Regions from separate parts of the Bacillus basilensis genome, predicted to be linked through region 1. Evidence: predicted binding sites of a transcription regulator. Region 1 holds the regulator's gene; the other holds the start of a gene.
The links. Region 1 encodes Rex, which represses fermentation and respiration genes when NADH is low (regulators of the CRP and FNR family bind a similar motif). Its sites were predicted from a motif close to TTGTGAAATATTTCACAA; they were not measured.
Positions count from the first base shown of each region.

Region 1 (13,389 bases):
GCTAATTTTAATGGACTAATCTGTCCTTTATTCGACGGAAGACGTGGACAAATTTATACTGGCTTATATACATATGAAGGAGAGAATTTAGCTTCTATAGAAGAAGACCGAATCATCCTTATTGTAGATTGGTTGCAAATGTTACAAGATAAAGGAAAGCCTGTTCTATTTATTGGTAACGATGTTAAACTGCACAAAGAAACAATTATCGAACATTTAGGCGATCAAGCTGTATTTGCTCCTTTCACTAAAAATAACCCAAGACCAAGTGAGTTAGCGTTCTTAGGATTACAAAAAGAAGAACAAGATGTACATTCATTTGTTCCTAGTTATCTTCGTTTAGCTGAAGCTGAAACAAAGTGGTTAGAAAGTCAAAACAAGTAGGAGCTTGCAGAAGATGGATATGATATTTAGAAAGATGGAATTCGATGATATTGCTCAAATTGTAGCTATTGAAGTAGCATCTTTTTCAACTCCTTGGACTGCAGATGCCTTTCACCGTGAGTTAACGATGAATGAACATGCACATTATGTTGTGCTAGAAAAAGATGGTCGTGTAATTGGGTATTGTGGATTGTGGATAATTATTGATGAATCACATATAACAAATATAGCCATTTTACCAGAATACAGAGGTCAGAAGCTAGGAGATGCTTTATTGAAAGAAGCTATTTCCGAAGCGAAAGCTCTAGGAGTAAAAACGATGACACTTGAAGTACGTGTATCAAATGAAGTAGCAAAACAGTTATACAGAAAATACGGATTTCAAAATGGTGGAATTCGTAAACGATACTATGCAGACAATCAGGAAGATGGTCTCGTAATGTGGGTGAATATATAATGGAAAAAAATACGATTATACTTGGTATTGAAACAAGTTGTGATGAAACAGCAGTAGCGGTTGTTAAAAATGGAACGGAAATTATTGCGAATGTCGTTGCATCACAAATTGAAAGTCATAAACGTTTTGGTGGAGTTGTACCAGAGATTGCATCTCGTCATCATGTAGAAGAAATTACAGTTGTGTTAGAAGAAGCATTAAAAGAAGCAAATATTACATTTGATGATATTGATGCAATTGCTGTAACAGAAGGGCCTGGTTTAGTAGGAGCGCTTTTAATAGGGGTAAATGCAGCGAAAGCAGTAGCTTTTGCACATGATATTCCTCTAGTTGGTGTTCATCATATCGCTGGTCACATTTACGCAAACCGTTTAGTAAAAGAAGTTCAGTTCCCACTACTATCACTTGTTGTATCTGGTGGACATACAGAGCTTGTTTATATGAAAGAGCATGGTTCATTTGAAGTAATTGGTGAAACAAGAGATGATGCAGCTGGAGAGGCATATGATAAAGTAGCTCGTACGTTATCCATGCCATATCCAGGGGGGCCTCATATTGATCGCCTTGCACACGAAGGAGAACCAACAATCGATTTGCCTCGTGCATGGCTAGAACCGGATTCGTATGATTTCAGCTTTAGTGGATTGAAATCAGCAGTTATCAACACTGTGCATAACGCAAAACAACGAGGAATCGAAATTGCACCGGAAGATTTAGCAGCAAGTTTCCAAGAGAGTGTAATAGATGTGCTGGTAACGAAAGCATCTCGTGCAGCAGAAGCGTATAATGTAAAACAACTGCTTCTCGCTGGTGGAGTTGCTGCGAATAAAGGACTTCGCACACGTTTGGAGGCAGAATTTGCGCCAAAAGAAAATATTGAGCTAATTATTCCTCCGTTATCTTTATGCACAGATAATGCAGCGATGATTGCAGCGGCAGGTACGATTGCATATGAACAAGGAAAACGTGCTACATTAGCTTTAAATGCAAATCCAGGATTAGATATTGAAGCATAGTTATACACAAAATTAACCACAGCTTGTGGATAAAAGCCATATTATCTGTTGATAATGTGGCTTTTACTGTGTATATAAAATGTTAATAACTTTTTTGGTGATTGTGGATAATGTGGAAAAGTTATTTCTGTGTTTATATATTAAAGGTGGATATGTGCATAACGTTGTGGATAAATCAAACGAAGTCTGACCTTTGAATGTATCCTTTTTCGGGAAATAAAATAATGGTGAATATCTGAAAAGATATTTCGAGATAATCTTCTTTTAATTTGCGAATTGCTACAGATGTCAAACTTTGTCGGTAAATCGATACTTGGTGTCGAATCGTTGATATAGTTCCAGTTACGATGGACATATTCAAAAAACGTTCATGTACGATGACGTTGCTTCGCTCTAGAAAACAAAAAGGATGTCACATAGTCAAAAATCCCGACTTATGAGACATCCTCCTTATTCATACTCTTATAAATGCAATTCTTCCCATTCTGCCATACAAGCATCGAGTTGCTCTTGTAGTGTTTGTTTTTTTGTTGTAATTTCACTAGCCTTTTCATAATCTGCATATATTTCTGGTAAGCAAAGTTGATCTTCTAACGTAGCAATTTCTTCTTCGAATACTACAATGTTTTGTTCTAGCTCCTCAATTTTTCGAGTACGTTGACGCTCTAATTTTTTGCGCTCTTTTTCTTCGAGATAATTTAATTTTTCTTGTGCAACTGTCTTTTGAACCGGTGCTTCATCTTCTTGCTCTAATTCCGCACGTTCGATCATCTCATTTTTCTTTGCAACGTAGTAATCGTAATCCCCTAAATACTCCTGTGCACCTTCTGTTGATAACTCAACAACGGTTGTCGTTACACGATTAATAAAGTAGCGGTCATGTGAGACAAATAAAAGAGTACCTGGATAATCAATTAAAGCATTCTCCAAAATCTCTTTACTATTTAAATCAAGATGGTTCGTAGGTTCATCGAGAATTAATAAATTTGATTTTTGCATCATAAGTTTTGCAAGAGCTAACCGAGCTTTTTGTCCACCACTCAGAGAAGATACTGGTTTTAGTACATCATCCCCTGTGAATAAGAAGTTACCTAGTATCGTGCGAATTTCCTTTTCAGGTTGCAGAGGATATTCATCCCATAATTCATTTAATACGCGCTTAGAAGATGTTAAGTTAGCTTGTTCCTGATCATAATAGCCAACAGATACATTGGATCCGAAAGAAACATCACCATTTAATAGGGGTAACTTATTCACAAGTGATTTTAATAATGTGGATTTTCCAATTCCGTTTGGACCAACTAAAGCAACACTATCCCCGCGAGTTAAGCGCATTGTTACATGTTCAATAATCGGATCCTCATCATATCCGATGGTTGCATCCTTTACTTGTAAAACGTCATTTCCACTTTGTTTTTCAATATCGAAGTGGAAGGAAGCTGACTTAGAATCACCTAATGGTCTTGTTAATAATTCCATTCGGTCTAATTGTTTACGACGGCTTTGCGCACGTTTTGTCGTAGATGCACGAGCTATATTTTTTTGAACGAAGTCTTCCAGCTTAGCGATTTCATCTTGTTGTTTTTCATAACGTTTCATTTCCTGCTCGTATAGTGCTGATTTTAAGTCTAAATATTTACTGTAGTTACCAACAAATCGTCTACTTTCTTTATTCGAAATTTCATATACTTGTGTAACGAGTTTATCTAAGAAATAACGGTCATGGGAAACGATTAGTATTGCGCCAGGATAACCTTGTAAATATTGTTCAAGCCATGTTAATGTTTCGATGTCTAAATGGTTTGTAGGCTCGTCCAAAATAAGTAGGTCTGGTTTCGTTAATAATAATTTACCGAGAGCTAATCGTGTTTTTTGTCCACCGCTTAATGTGGAAATCGTCGTCTGGTGCGTTTCAACTGGGAAGCCAAGACCACTTAAAATCGAACGGATATCTGCTTCATATTGGTAGCCACCTTGGTCTTTATAATCTAATTGCAATTGGTCATAATCAGCTAATAATCTTTCATATGTAGCCTCGTTTGAAAAGTTTTCTTCTTTTCCCATCTCTTGCTCTAGCCTTCGAAGCTTTGTCTCCATTTGTTGCAAGTGTGTAAAGACGGTTAACATTTCATCCCAAATTGTTAAAGACGTTTCTAACCCGGTATTTTGGGCTAAATATCCGATTGAGACATCTTTCGGTTTTATAATTTCGCCACCATCATGAGATAGCTCACCAGCTATTATTTTTAATAATGTAGATTTTCCGGCTCCATTTCGTCCGACTAATGCGATACGATCCTTCGTTTGAACTTCCAATTTTATGTTTGCAAGAATCGTTTCTGCACCGTATAATTTCGAAAGCGCGTTTACTTGTAATAAAATCAATGTTTTCACCTCAAATAATTTCTTAACTTTGCCATGTTTATATTTCTCAATCATACTAAAAATAGTGTATAGTTTAAAATACAGAGAGAATACTTCTTCTTTCTATTATACAAGGAATTTAATAAGTGCTAAACTTCTGTATTTGATTAAAGCATATGAATAAAGATAGGGAGAGAGGAGAGGTTATATGGAGCAGCAGAAAATTCCACAAGCCACTGCTAAGAGATTGCCTCTATACTATCGATTTATCCAAAACTTATCTCTGTCTGGTAAGCAACGTGTTTCATCAGCCGAATTAAGTGAAGCGGTAAAGGTTGATTCCGCAACAATTCGAAGAGATTTCTCATACTTTGGAGCGTTAGGGAAAAAAGGATATGGATATAACGTAAATTATTTATTATCATTTTTCCGTGAAACACTCGACCAAGATGATATAACACGTGTAGCGCTTATTGGAGTAGGTAATTTAGGGACCGCTTTCTTACATTATAATTTCACGAAAAACAATAATACAAAAATTGAAATGGCGTTTGATGTTAGTGAAGAGAAAGTTGGAACAGAAATCGGAGGCATTCCTGTATATCACTTAGATGAATTAGAAGAACGTTTATCAACTGATATACAAGTGGCAATATTAACAGTACCCGCTACAGTAGCGCAATCTGTAGCCGATAGATTGGCAGAAACAAATGTGCATGGTATTTTGAATTTCACACCAGCACGCTTAAATGTGTCAGACAATATAAGAATTCATCATATTGATTTAGCAGTGGAGTTACAAACACTTGTTTACTTTTTGAAAAATTATCCACAATAAAACGCAGAGGAAGCGACCTCTGCGTTTTATTATTGTTTTTTCTTTGTGAATTTAACTAAGATAAGGCGAAGTGCCAAATTAAAATCAATCGTTGCCATAACTGCAAATAGTATTGTCCACATATTCCAGATTGTATCTGTTACGTTCGTAATGGCGAAGCGTGTAAAGATACATCCTAGAAGGAAGTACAATGCAGCCATGAACAATGGTGAGTTTCTCATACTAAAAATCCTCCGATAAAGCCTTGCATTTTTTCAGCTTCTTTAATCATTTCTTGAATTTGTTCGTTACTTACTAAAACTTGAGCAACTGCAACTAATGTATTCATTGCAACATGAGCGGCAATTGGAACGATAATACGTTTCGTTTTTACATATAAGAAGGCGAATACGAGCCCCATAGCGGTGTATACCAATAAGTGAGTAAAATCAAAATGAATCGCCGCAAATACAAGGGAACTAATGATAGCGGCAATAAAGAAGTTAAACTTCTTATAAAGTGTACCAAATAAAATTTTTCTAAATACGATTTCTTCTAAAATAGGTCCGATTATAGAAATAACGATAAGGAACCAAGGTGTCGTTCTTGCGATATCCATAAGTCTCGCTGTATTTTCAGATCCAGGTTTAATACCTAATACATACATTTCGATCATGCCAGCAATACTTTGCGAGAAAAATGCTAAGAAGAACCCGATAAAAATCCAACCAATCGTAGCTGGAACAGTAGAACGCATCTTATCTAAATGTCTGTCGCAAATATCTGTTCTAAGTAACCAAAGTACGATACATAATGCAATAAAGAAGCTAATGATCGCCCAGTGACCAGTTATGAGTTGAAATTTCTCTTCCCTAGTAAATCCCCTGTTATCATAAAGTCCAGTTTTCAGAAGAAGTGGTAATCCAGCAATTGATGATAACTGCATTAAAATGTATGTAACGATAACCCACCAATATTGTTTTTTCAAATGGTTTAACCATCCTTTCTAACTCTAGTGTATGAGATAAGGTAGGATAACATGTAAATATGCTACCTACGATATAAACCTTACTTAAATTATGTTTTTTTTGTAAATCCTTATTTGAAATTATAATAGAAGACAGGAGAAAGTTGTGTGTGTAGCGAAAACAACTTAGGGTGTCCTTTCATATTGTAACATACGAGTAGTGGAAACAACGATTCATATAGTAAAGGTAGAAGAAGAGGAACTCTATATAGAAAAGTTTATAGCGTAATTTGCGAAAAAATTATGATTTTTTTACTTGCAAAAGAAATTGAGATTATTTATTATTATAAGTGTGTTAGCACTCGGGTGACTTGAGTGCTAATAAATAAAATTTACATAACAAAATGAGGAGGTTATTGTTCATGCTAAAGCCATTAGGTGATCGCGTTGTAATTGAGCTTGTTCAAGCGGAAGAAAAAACAGCAAGTGGTATTGTATTACCAGACACAGCAAAAGAAAAACCACAAGAGGGTAAAGTTATTGCAGTAGGTACTGGTCGAGTGCTTGAAAATGGTGAGCGTGTTGCTTTAGAGGTAGCAGCAGGTGATCTTATCATCTTCTCAAAATATGCAGGTACTGAAGTGAAATATGAAGGTACAGACTACTTGATTTTACGTGAAAGTGACATTTTAGCAGTTATCGGTTAATTATATAAATCTTAAAAAATCCAAGGGGGTCAATTATTATGGCAAAAGATATTAAATTTAGTGAAGAAGCACGTCGTTCGATGCTTCGCGGTGTCGACACTCTTGCAAACGCAGTAAAAGTAACACTTGGACCAAAAGGTCGTAACGTTGTACTTGAGAAAAAATTTGGTTCACCACTTATTACAAATGATGGTGTAACAATCGCAAAAGAAATTGAATTAGAAGATGCATTCGAAAACATGGGTGCGAAATTAGTAGCAGAAGTTGCTAGCAAAACAAATGATGTAGCTGGTGACGGAACAACAACTGCAACTGTATTAGCACAAGCTATGATTCGTGAAGGTCTTAAAAACGTAACAGCTGGTGCGAACCCAATGGGTCTTCGTAAAGGTATCGAAAAAGCTGTAGTTGCTGCAGTAGAAGAATTAAAAACGATTTCTAAACCAATCGAAGGTAAATCTTCAATCGCACAAGTAGCTGCTATTTCTGCGGCTGACGAAGAAGTAGGTCAATTAATCGCTGAAGCAATGGAGCGCGTTGGTAACGACGGCGTTATTACTTTAGAAGAATCTAAAGGTTTCACAACAGAATTAGACGTAGTAGAAGGTATGCAATTTGATCGTGGATATGCATCTCCTTACATGATTACTGATTCTGACAAAATGGAAGCAGTTCTTGATAACCCATACATCTTAATCACTGATAAAAAGATTTCTAACATTCAAGAAATCTTACCAGTATTAGAGCAAGTGGTACAACAAGGTAAACCACTTCTTATCATTGCTGAAGATGTAGAAGGCGAAGCGTTAGCTACATTAGTAGTGAACAAACTTCGTGGTACATTCAATGTAGTAGCTGTTAAAGCTCCTGGATTTGGTGACCGTCGTAAAGCAATGCTAGAAGATATCGCAATCTTAACTGGTGGCGAAGTAATCACTGAAGAATTAGGTCGTGACTTAAAATCTGCTACAGTTGAATCTTTAGGACGCGCTGGTAAAGTTGTTGTAACGAAAGAAAACACAACTGTAGTTGAAGGTATTGGAAATTCACAACAAATCGAAGCTCGCATTGGTCAAATCCGTGCGCAATTAGAAGAAACAACTTCTGAATTCGATCGTGAAAAATTACAAGAGCGTCTTGCAAAACTTGCAGGTGGCGTAGCAGTAATTAAAGTAGGTGCAGCAACTGAAACTGAGTTAAAAGAGCGCAAACTTCGTATTGAAGATGCACTTAACTCAACTCGTGCAGCAGTAGAAGAAGGTATCGTTGCAGGTGGTGGTACTTCACTTATGAATGTATACACGAAAGTTGCTGCTATCGTAGCTGAAGGCGACGAAGCTACAGGTATCAACATCGTACTTCGCGCACTAGAAGAGCCAGTTCGTCAAATCGCAATCAACGCTGGTCTAGAAGGATCTGTAGTTGTAGAGCGTCTAAAAGGCGAAAAAGTAGGCGTTGGTTTCAACGCAGCTACTGGCGAGTGGGTTAACATGCTTGAAACTGGTATCGTAGATCCAGCTAAAGTAACTCGCTCTGCACTTCAAAACGCAGCATCTGTTGCAGCTATGTTCTTAACAACTGAAGCTGTAGTAGCTGACAAACCAGAACCAAATGCACCAGCAATGCCTGACATGGGCGGCATGGGCATGGGTGGTATGGGCGGAATGATGTAATTCCGTTTGTCCTAAAAAACATCCATTTCTATATAGAAATGGATGTTTTTTTATGTTTTTTAGAAAAGGAAATGAATTTCTGTAGAATTTTGTCGCTTTCTCTCTTGACCATATTGATACTTCATTGTTAGAATCTAGGAAGATAATATAAAACGATCCTTCATATATCCTCAAAGATAAGGTTTGAGAGTCTCTACCGGGTTACCGTAAACAACCTGACTATGAAGGCAGTGTGTCGTATATTTATAAAGAGCGGAGACTATCTTTCTTTATAAAGCCAGACCCCTGCCTTTTCTTTGTTATGAGACTAGAGGCGGAGGACTGGCTTTTTTTATTATATTAGTAATGCTTTTTGCCAAATTGGTGAAAATATTTATATACGAGAACTAACGTTGGGGTGATTATTTTGAAGAAGCAGCATGATACAATTATCGTTTTAGATTTTGGGAGTCAGTACAATCAGTTAATAGCACGTCGAATTCGTGAGTTCGGTGTATACAGTGAACTTCATCCACATACAATTACTGCAGAAGAAATTAAAGCAATGAATCCAAAAGGGATTATCTTCTCTGGTGGACCAAATAGTGTATACGGTGAAGGTGCATTACATTGTGATGAAAAAATCTTTGACCTAGGATTACCGATCTTCGGTATTTGTTACGGTATGCAGCTTATGACGCAACAATTCGGTGGTAAAGTAGAGCGTGCCAATCACCGTGAGTACGGAAAAGCTGTTCTTAAAGTAGAGAACGAATCAAAATTATATGCGAACCTTCCAGAAGAGCAAGTTGTATGGATGAGCCATGGCGACTTAGTAACTGGTTTACCTGAAGGATTCGTAGTAGATGCAACAAGTGAGTCTTGTCCAATTGCTGGTATGAGCAATGAAGCGAAAAACTTATACGGTGTACAATTCCACCCAGAAGTACGTCACTCTGAGCACGGTAACGATTTAATTAAAAACTTCGTATTCGGCGTATGTGGTTGTTCTGAAGGATGGAACATGGAGAACTTTATTGAAGTAGAATTAGAGAAAATCCGTGAAACTGTTGGAGACAAAAAAGTACTATGCGCACTTAGTGGCGGTGTAGACTCTTCTGTTGTAGCAGTATTAATTCATAAAGCGATCGGTGACCAATTAACATGTATTTTCGTTGATCATGGTTTACTTCGTAAAGGTGAAGCAGAAGGCGTTATGAAAACATTCAGCGAAGGCTTCCACATGAACGTTATTAAAGTGGATGCACAAGAACGCTTCATGAACAAGTTAAAAGGTGTAGAAGATCCAGAACAAAAACGTAAAATCATCGGTAACGAATTCATTTACGTATTTGATGATGAAGCGTCTAAATTACAAGGAATGGACTTCCTAGCGCAAGGTACACTTTACACAGATATCGTTGAGAGTGGTACAGCAACTGCACAAACAATTAAATCTCACCATAACGTTGGTGGACTTCCAGAAGACATGCAGTTCAAATTAATTGAGCCTTTAAACACATTATTTAAAGATGAAGTACGTGTATTAGGATCAGAACTAGGAATTCCTGATGAAATCGTATGGCGTCAACCATTCCCAGGTCCTGGTCTTGGTATTCGTGTATTAGGTGAAATCACAGAAGAGAAATTAGAAATCGTTCGTGAATCTGATGCGATTTTACGTGAAGAAATTATTAAAGCAGGATTAGACCGCGAAATCTGGCAATACTTCACTGCGCTTCCTGGTATGCGTAGCGTAGGTGTTATGGGTGACGAGCGTACTTACGATTACACAGTGGGTATCCGTGCAGTAACATCTATCGACGGTATGACAGCTGACTGGGCACGTATCCCTTGGGATGTATTAGAGAAAATCTCTGTACGTATCGTAAACGAAGTAAAACACGTTAACCGTATCGTGTATGATGTAACGAGTAAGCCACCAGCAACAATTGAGTGGGAATAGTATTATAAAAAAAGATCCATCTATTGCTCATGCATAGATGGATCTTTTTTTATTTTAAGTTAAATACGAACGAAAATATAAAAGTTTATAAAAATGTTCGTTTTAAATTGACAAAAATACTTTCAAGAGTTAATATGAGTATGTAATTCAAACGAAAAGTGAATATTATGCCGTCGTATAATATCGGGGATATGGCCCGAAAGTTTCTACCTAGCTACCGTAAATGGCTTGACTACGAGGCGTTTTTATAAAGGTGAGGGGAATCTTATCTTTATTCATAGAACGCTTCCATGTATATGCAATGGAAGCCTTTTTTATTTTTAATAGATAAAAGAGGGCTAGGGAATTGCGGCGAGTAATCATATAACGGGGGAAACGTAAGATGAAACGCTATTTTCAGTTTGATGAACTCGGCACAAATTATAAAACAGAGTTCATAGCAGGTTTAACGACATTTTTATCTATGGCTTACGTACTATTTGTCAATCCTGCTACGCTGTCACTTGGAAATGTTAAAGGATTACCGGCAGGTACAGGAATGGATCCGGGTGCAGTATTCGTTGCTACAGCATTAGCAGCAGCAATCGGTTCGTTAATTATGGGTATTTTCGCGAAGTATCCAATTGCTTTAGCGCCAGGTATGGGAATTAACGCGTTCTTTGCTTATACGGCAGTGTTAACGATGGGTATTCCGTGGCAGACAGCAATTGCTGGAACGTTAATGTCAGGTATTATCTTTATTATTCTTACTGCTTCAGGTATTCGTGAAAAAATTATTAATGCAATTCCATCAGAGTTAAAGTTTGCAGTAGCGGCAGGTATCGGATTATTCATTGCCTTCCTTGGATTCCAAAATGCCGGAATTATCGTGAAAAATGATGCTGTCCTTGTTGGGTTGGGGGATTTAACAAAGGGCACAACGTTACTAGCAATTTTCGGAGTTGTTACGACAATCATCTTCATGATTAAGAAAGTTAATGGTGCAGTATTCTACGGTATGATCCTTACAGCAATATTAGGAGTGGCAACAGGATTAATTGATACTCCGAAAGCTGTAGTGGGAGCAATACCGAGCCTAGAACCAACGTTCGGTGCGGCGTTAACGCACTTTGGAGATATTTTCACTGTTCAAATGGGGATTGTTATTATAACGTTCTTCTTTATCGATTTCTTTGATACAGCAGGTACACTTGTAGCGGTTGCGAATCAAGCTGGATTAATGAAGAACAATAAATTACCACGTGCAGGAAAAGCGTTATTCGCAGATGCGATTGCAACTGTAATCGGTGCGATCTTAGGTACATCAACAACAACGTCTTACATTGAGTCGTCTGCTGGGGTAGCAGCGGGAGGACGTTCTGGATTTACAGCAGTTGTAACAGCAGGATTCTTCTTACTGGCACTATTCTTCTCACCATTACTAAGTGTTGTAACACCAGCTGTAACGGCACCAGCATTAATTATTGTAGGGATCTTGATGGTTTCTTCTTTAGGAGAGATTGATTGGAAGAAATTCGAGATTGCAGTACCAGCATTCTTTACAATCATTTCAATGCCACTTACGTATAGTATTGCGACAGGGATTGCGATTGGGTTTATCTTCTATCCAATTACAATGGTAGTAAGTGGTCGTCGTAAAGAAATTCATCCAATTATGTATGTTATGGGAGTTTTATTCGTACTATATTTCATCTACGTTCGTAAATAAAAGGGGTTTTTTGAAAGGTCTAGACTTAAGGGGAGTCTAGACCTTTTTTGCGTCTTCAGAAAAACTTAAGGATTTCCGAGCGTTTTTCTTCAGAAGTTTTCCTATAATAGAAGTTAGGGATTAAAAAAGTAATGGGGGAGATATTGTGGCACACGAAACAATACTTGTCGTAGATGATGAAAAAGAAATTCGAAATTTAATTACAATCTATTTAAAGAATGAAGGATATAAAGTACTGCAAGCAGGAGATGGAGAAGAAGGATTGCGTCTCCTGGAAGAAAAAGAAGTGCATCTAGTCGTATTAGATATTATGATGCCAAAAGTAGACGGTATTCATATGTGTATGAAAGTAAGGGAAGAAAAAGAAATGCCAATCATTATGCTTTCAGCGAAAACGCAAGATATGGATAAGATTTTAGGATTAACAACGGGTGCTGATGATTATGTAACGAAGCCGTTTAATCCGTTAGAGTTAATCGCAAGAATTAAATCTCAGTTACGCCGTTATATGAAAATGAATGGTTTCGCTATACAAAATGAGGACGAGCTAGAAATTGGAGAGATGAAAATTAACAGCTCAACCCATAAAGTTATTGTAGAGGGAGAAGAAGTGAAACTAACTCCGAGGGAATTTTCAATTTTAGAATTGCTAGCCCGTAATCCAGGTATGGTCTTTAGCGCGGAGCAAATTTATGAAAAGGTTTGGAACGAACGATCTTTCCAGTCTGATAATACTGTAATGGTGCATATTCGAAAAGTACGTGAAAAGATTGAGGAGAATCCAAGGAAACCTAGATATATAAAAACAGTATGGGGAGTGGGGTATAAGATTGAAAAAGATATTTAATCCTTTTACTTATGTAAGGAAAACAAGAGAATTAATTGAGAAATTAGTAAAGAGCGTACGGAAGAGTATAAGAATTCAATTGATTACTACTTTTGCTGCTTGTGCGTTATTAGGAGTTTTGTCAGCAAAGGCAGCTGCGCCATTTTTTGAGAATGCGAATCGTCAAGCGACTATCGATTATCGGGCTGGTATGGAACGAATTAATCACCAAGCTCAAGGAGCGGCAAATAGTTCGGTTCATGAAAATAAATTAGAAGCTATATCCGATATGATCGAAATGGAGAATCAAAATTTAGAGCAAGGATCTAGAGCTTTAAAAATATTGGTTACTGATGAGAGTGGTAAAGTTTTATATAAAACGAAGCAGGCGCAAGAAGAGCAAATCGATTTGCATAATACGATTCGTAATGCAGCATCATTTGCGATTAACTATTCAAATGGTCGAGATGTATTTGAAAATACGAGAAAAGAATTTATAGCTTTTTCACCTATTACAATAGAAGA
Region 1 is NZ_JBNTQO010000035.1:1,270-14,658, reverse strand. Features, by position in the region: gene tsaB (tRNA (adenosine(37)-N6)-threonylcarbamoyltransferase complex dimerization subunit type 1 TsaB) at 1-384, shown strand, start outside; gene rimI (ribosomal protein S18-alanine N-acetyltransferase) at 398-841, shown strand; gene tsaD (tRNA (adenosine(37)-N6)-threonylcarbamoyltransferase complex transferase subunit TsaD) at 841-1,857, shown strand; gene ACQVV1_RS29170 (ABC-F family ATP-binding cassette domain-containing protein) at 2,320-4,242, opposite strand; gene ACQVV1_RS29165 (redox-sensing transcriptional repressor Rex) at 4,430-5,059, shown strand; gene ACQVV1_RS29160 (YdiK family protein) at 5,089-5,280, opposite strand; gene ACQVV1_RS29155 (CPBP family intramembrane glutamic endopeptidase) at 5,277-6,026, opposite strand; gene groES (co-chaperone GroES) at 6,428-6,712, shown strand; gene groL (chaperonin GroEL) at 6,751-8,385, shown strand; purine riboswitch at 8,526-8,627, shown strand; gene guaA (glutamine-hydrolyzing GMP synthase) at 8,792-10,330, shown strand; purine riboswitch at 10,484-10,585, shown strand; gene ACQVV1_RS29135 (NCS2 family permease) at 10,713-12,038, shown strand; gene ACQVV1_RS29130 (response regulator transcription factor) at 12,184-12,885, shown strand; gene ampS (aminopeptidase AmpS) at 12,869-13,389, shown strand, end outside.

Region 2 (4,135 bases), on a different contig from region 1:
CGATTGTAGATGTCGGAGCCGGTGGTGGTGTCATGTTAGACATGATCGAAGAAGAGAACGAGGATAAACGAATCTACGGTATCGATATTTCCGAAAACGTGATTGATACGTTGAAAAAGAAGAAGCAGAACGAGGGGCGTTCTTGGGACGTCATTAAAGGGGATGCAATCAACTTAAGCAGCTCGTTTGAAAAAGAATCGGTTGATACGATTGTATATTCTTCTATCCTTCATGAGCTGTTCTCTTATATCGAGTATGAAGGTAAGAAATTCAATCATGAAGTAATTAAAAAAGGGTTGCAGAGTGCCTATGAGGTGTTAAAGCCAGGAGGTCGTATTATCATTCGTGATGGCATCATGACCGAAGATAAAAGGTTAATGCGGGTGATTCATTTTAAAGATGCAGGCGGAATGAAGTTCTTAGAGCAGTATGTCCAAGAATTTAAGGGGCGTATAATCCATTATGAGGTACTTGCAGACAATACAGTCAAAATGCCTGTTAATGATGCAATGGAGTTTTTATATACGTATACTTGGGGCGAGGACTCCTTCGTTCATGAAGTGCAGGAGCAGTTTGGAATCTTTACACCAAACGACTATAAGGATTTCGTAAAGGGGATTTTTGGAGATAAAGTAAACATTGTTCAAGCTATGAACTATTTGCAGGATGGATATACAAATCATTTTAGCGAGAAAATCGATTTTACAGATGAGTCTGGGAATGCAGTTGCGCTGCCAGATAGTACGTTCTTTATGGTTTTAGAAAAGAGGTAATGCTGTTGAAAATCTTTAAAAATACAATTTTAAAAAACTTAATTTAAATTTGATGTGTTGAAGAAAGCCGCGATGTTTATAAAAAGTTGTATAGTTTTATCCCCTTTAGATAATTTAGTCTAAAGGGGTATTTATATTGAAAAAAAGAGATTCTGTAATTGTTGAAGAGGAAGGTAGAGACATTAGATCAACAACAGGGCAGGAAGAGTATGATATGTGATGCATCTCACACCATAAATACATATATAACTTTACAATTAGAATATCAATTGATGGGGGGGTTAATCTTGATGAATCGTGATTTTAATAAAAATCCATTTATTGTAATATGGGAGTTGACAAGAGCATGTCAATTAAAATGTCTGCATTGTCGTGCAGAAGCACAGTATCATCGTCATCCTCTAGAGCTAACATTCGGAGAAGGAAAAAAACTAATCGATGATATATATGAAATGGAAAATCCAATGCTTGTATTTACTGGTGGAGATCCATTAATGCGTCCAGATGTATATGATATTGCGGAATATGCAGTGAAAAAAGGTGTTCGAGTATCTATGACGCCAAGCGCTACTCCGAACGTTACGAAAGAAACGATTCAAAAAGCAAAAGAAGTAGGACTTGCTAGATGGGCATTTAGTTTAGATGGACCAACAGCTGAAATACACGATCATTTTAGAGGGACAGAAGGCTCATTTCAATTAACGATGAATGCGATTCGTTATTTGCATGAATTAAAAATTCCTATTCAAATTAATACTGTTGTTTCTAATTATAATGTGGATGTACTTGAAGAGATGGCAATGTTAATAGAAGAATTAGAATGTGTACTTTGGAGTATATTTTTCTTAGTTCCAACAGGGCGAGGTAAGGAAAAAGATATGATTTCACCAGCCCAACATGAAAGGGTATTCCATTGGCTATATCAGCTTAGTAAAAAGGTTTCTTTTGATATTAAAACAACAGCTGGTCAGCACTATAGACGTGTTGTGATTCAAGAAAAAATGAAAGAACATAAAAAGGAAAATCAGGTCATTCAATATCAGGATGTATTGATGAATGGGACGACTGGGCGAGTTGATGGGCTTGGGCGTGCTCCAAAAGGGGTGAATGATGGAAACGGTTTTGTATTTATTTCTCATATTGGAGATGTATATCCAAGTGGGTTATTGCCGATTAAAACCGGGAATATCAGAACAACATCGCTAGCTGAAATCTATCGAAACTCCCCTGTTTTTCAAAATATTCGTAATCCTGACAAGTATAAGGGGAAGTGTGGTGTTTGTGAGTTTCGATATGTTTGTGGGGGATCTCGTTCTAGAGCATATGCAATGACGGGGGATTACATGGAAAGCGAACCTTTCTGTGTATACATTCCAAAAGCATTGCGAAAACAGAAAAAGAACGTAAAAAAGGGACATGAGTAAGAGCTTGCCCATATCCCTTTTTTAATGTCTTATAATGTATAGTACTTCGCATCCTTCATTAAAAATTTACTACCTATATCTGTTGTTCTGAAACAAGTTTTTTACACATGAATTCTATTAAACCGATTTTAATAAAGAATAATAATTCGTGTCATAGGGGATATCATCTTGATACATATAATTTTTTAGAACTCCTTCTTTTTCAAAACCTAATTTTAATAGAACTTTATTGGAAGCCTCATTTTCAAGAAATACAATGGCCCCGATACGCTTTAAATGAATGGTATGGAAACCGTATGATATAACCTCAGAAACAGCTTCAGTCGCATATCCTTTTCCCCAGTATTCAGGGAAAAAGGCATAACTTAAATTAGCTCGTTTATGCTCGGAAGACCAATCATGAAATCCGATTGTTCCAATGAGTTCTTTCTTATCTTTTAATTCGATTCCCCACTTTATACCGCTCCTTGCATGGTAACTCAACTTAAAGTTATGAATGACTTGTTTCACTTGATCAACATCCTGTAATGGTTTTTGGCCATAGTAGCGCAGTACATCAGTATTAGAAAAGCATTGTAGTATACTCGGTGCATCTTCTTCGGTAAGTTCTCGTAAAATGAGTCGGTCGGTTTTCAATATAGGAAACATACTTTCACTCCATTTCTTCTGAAACTAGAATGTGTTGTTATTATATAATTTAGTCTGAAAATAAAGATTATTCAAGAGGGAAGTATGGTTTTGATATATGATAAAATTGATTGTGGAATAAATTACAAAAAGAGGTTTACATATGGAGACATACTCAATTTTAATTGTAGATGATAATAAAGATATTGTTCGATTTGTTCATGTGAATTTAATGCAAGAAGGTTTTAAAGTTTTTAGTGCTTATAACGGAGAAGAGGCTTTAGAAATAATAAATAATAACAGAATTCAACTTGCTATTTTGGATATTATGATGCCACAAATGGATGGAATAGAATTGTGTAGAAGGATTAGAGAGAAACATAGTTTACCAATTATGTTTTTAAGTGCAAAATCATCGGACGTGGATAAGGTAATAGGATTTAGTACTGGAGCAGATGATTATATTGTGAAGCCATTCAGTACAATTGAATTTATAGCGAGGGTGAAAGCTCAATTAAGAAGGTATACATATTTCAATCAAAATGCTGTCCAAGAAATAGAAAAGAAAATAAACATTAGAGGGTTAGAAATAGATGAAGTGTCTAGAACAGTAATGTTATATGGAGAAACAATCAATCTTACGAAAACTGAATATGATATTTTATACTTAATGGCAGCTGCAAAGAATCGTGTGTTTACTATTGAAGAAATATATGAGAGTGTTTGGAAAGAAAGAGCCTATGAAAGTAATAATACAGTAATGGTTCATATCGCAAGATTGAGAAATAAAATTGAAGAGAATCCAAAAGAACCGAAGTTTATTCAAAATGTTTGGGGAGTCGGATATAAAATTGAAGATTAAATCATTACAAGGCATTAGAGCTAAATTTTTTATTGCATTCATATGTAGCATCTTGTTAGCAACTGTAAGCATAATAGCGTTTCAAATGTTAATTGGAAATATATATAGTCATGTTACTGCGTTAGAGGAAAAGTATTCATTTTTATATTTTATAGTTTTTTTGATTTTTACTACGACATATTTTGCATGTATGACAAAAACAATGATGAAAAGATTATCTGAAATTAATAGGAATGTGAAGGAAATAAGTAATGGTAATTTTGAAATACATATACCTATTTCAAAACATGACGAGATTGGTGAATTAGCGACGAATGTTAATAGAATGGTGAAAAGTTTAAAAGAGGCTATCGAGAATGAAAAAAAATCACAGGAAATGAAAAATGAAATGATTAGTAATATTTCTCATGATTTACGAACTCCTGTAACATCTCTAATCGGTTACGTGG
Region 2 is NZ_JBNTQO010000009.1:72,114-76,248, forward strand. Features, by position in the region: gene ACQVV1_RS17910 (class I SAM-dependent methyltransferase) at 1-773, shown strand, start outside; gene ACQVV1_RS17915 (TIGR04053 family radical SAM/SPASM domain-containing protein) at 1,064-2,197, shown strand; gene ACQVV1_RS17920 (GNAT family N-acetyltransferase) at 2,315-2,845, opposite strand; gene ACQVV1_RS17925 (response regulator transcription factor) at 2,988-3,686, shown strand; gene ACQVV1_RS17930 (HAMP domain-containing sensor histidine kinase) at 3,676-4,135, shown strand, end outside.
Region 2: the regulator Rex is predicted to act here: its motif matches at 988-1,005, upstream of ACQVV1_RS17915 (TIGR04053 family radical SAM/SPASM domain-containing protein).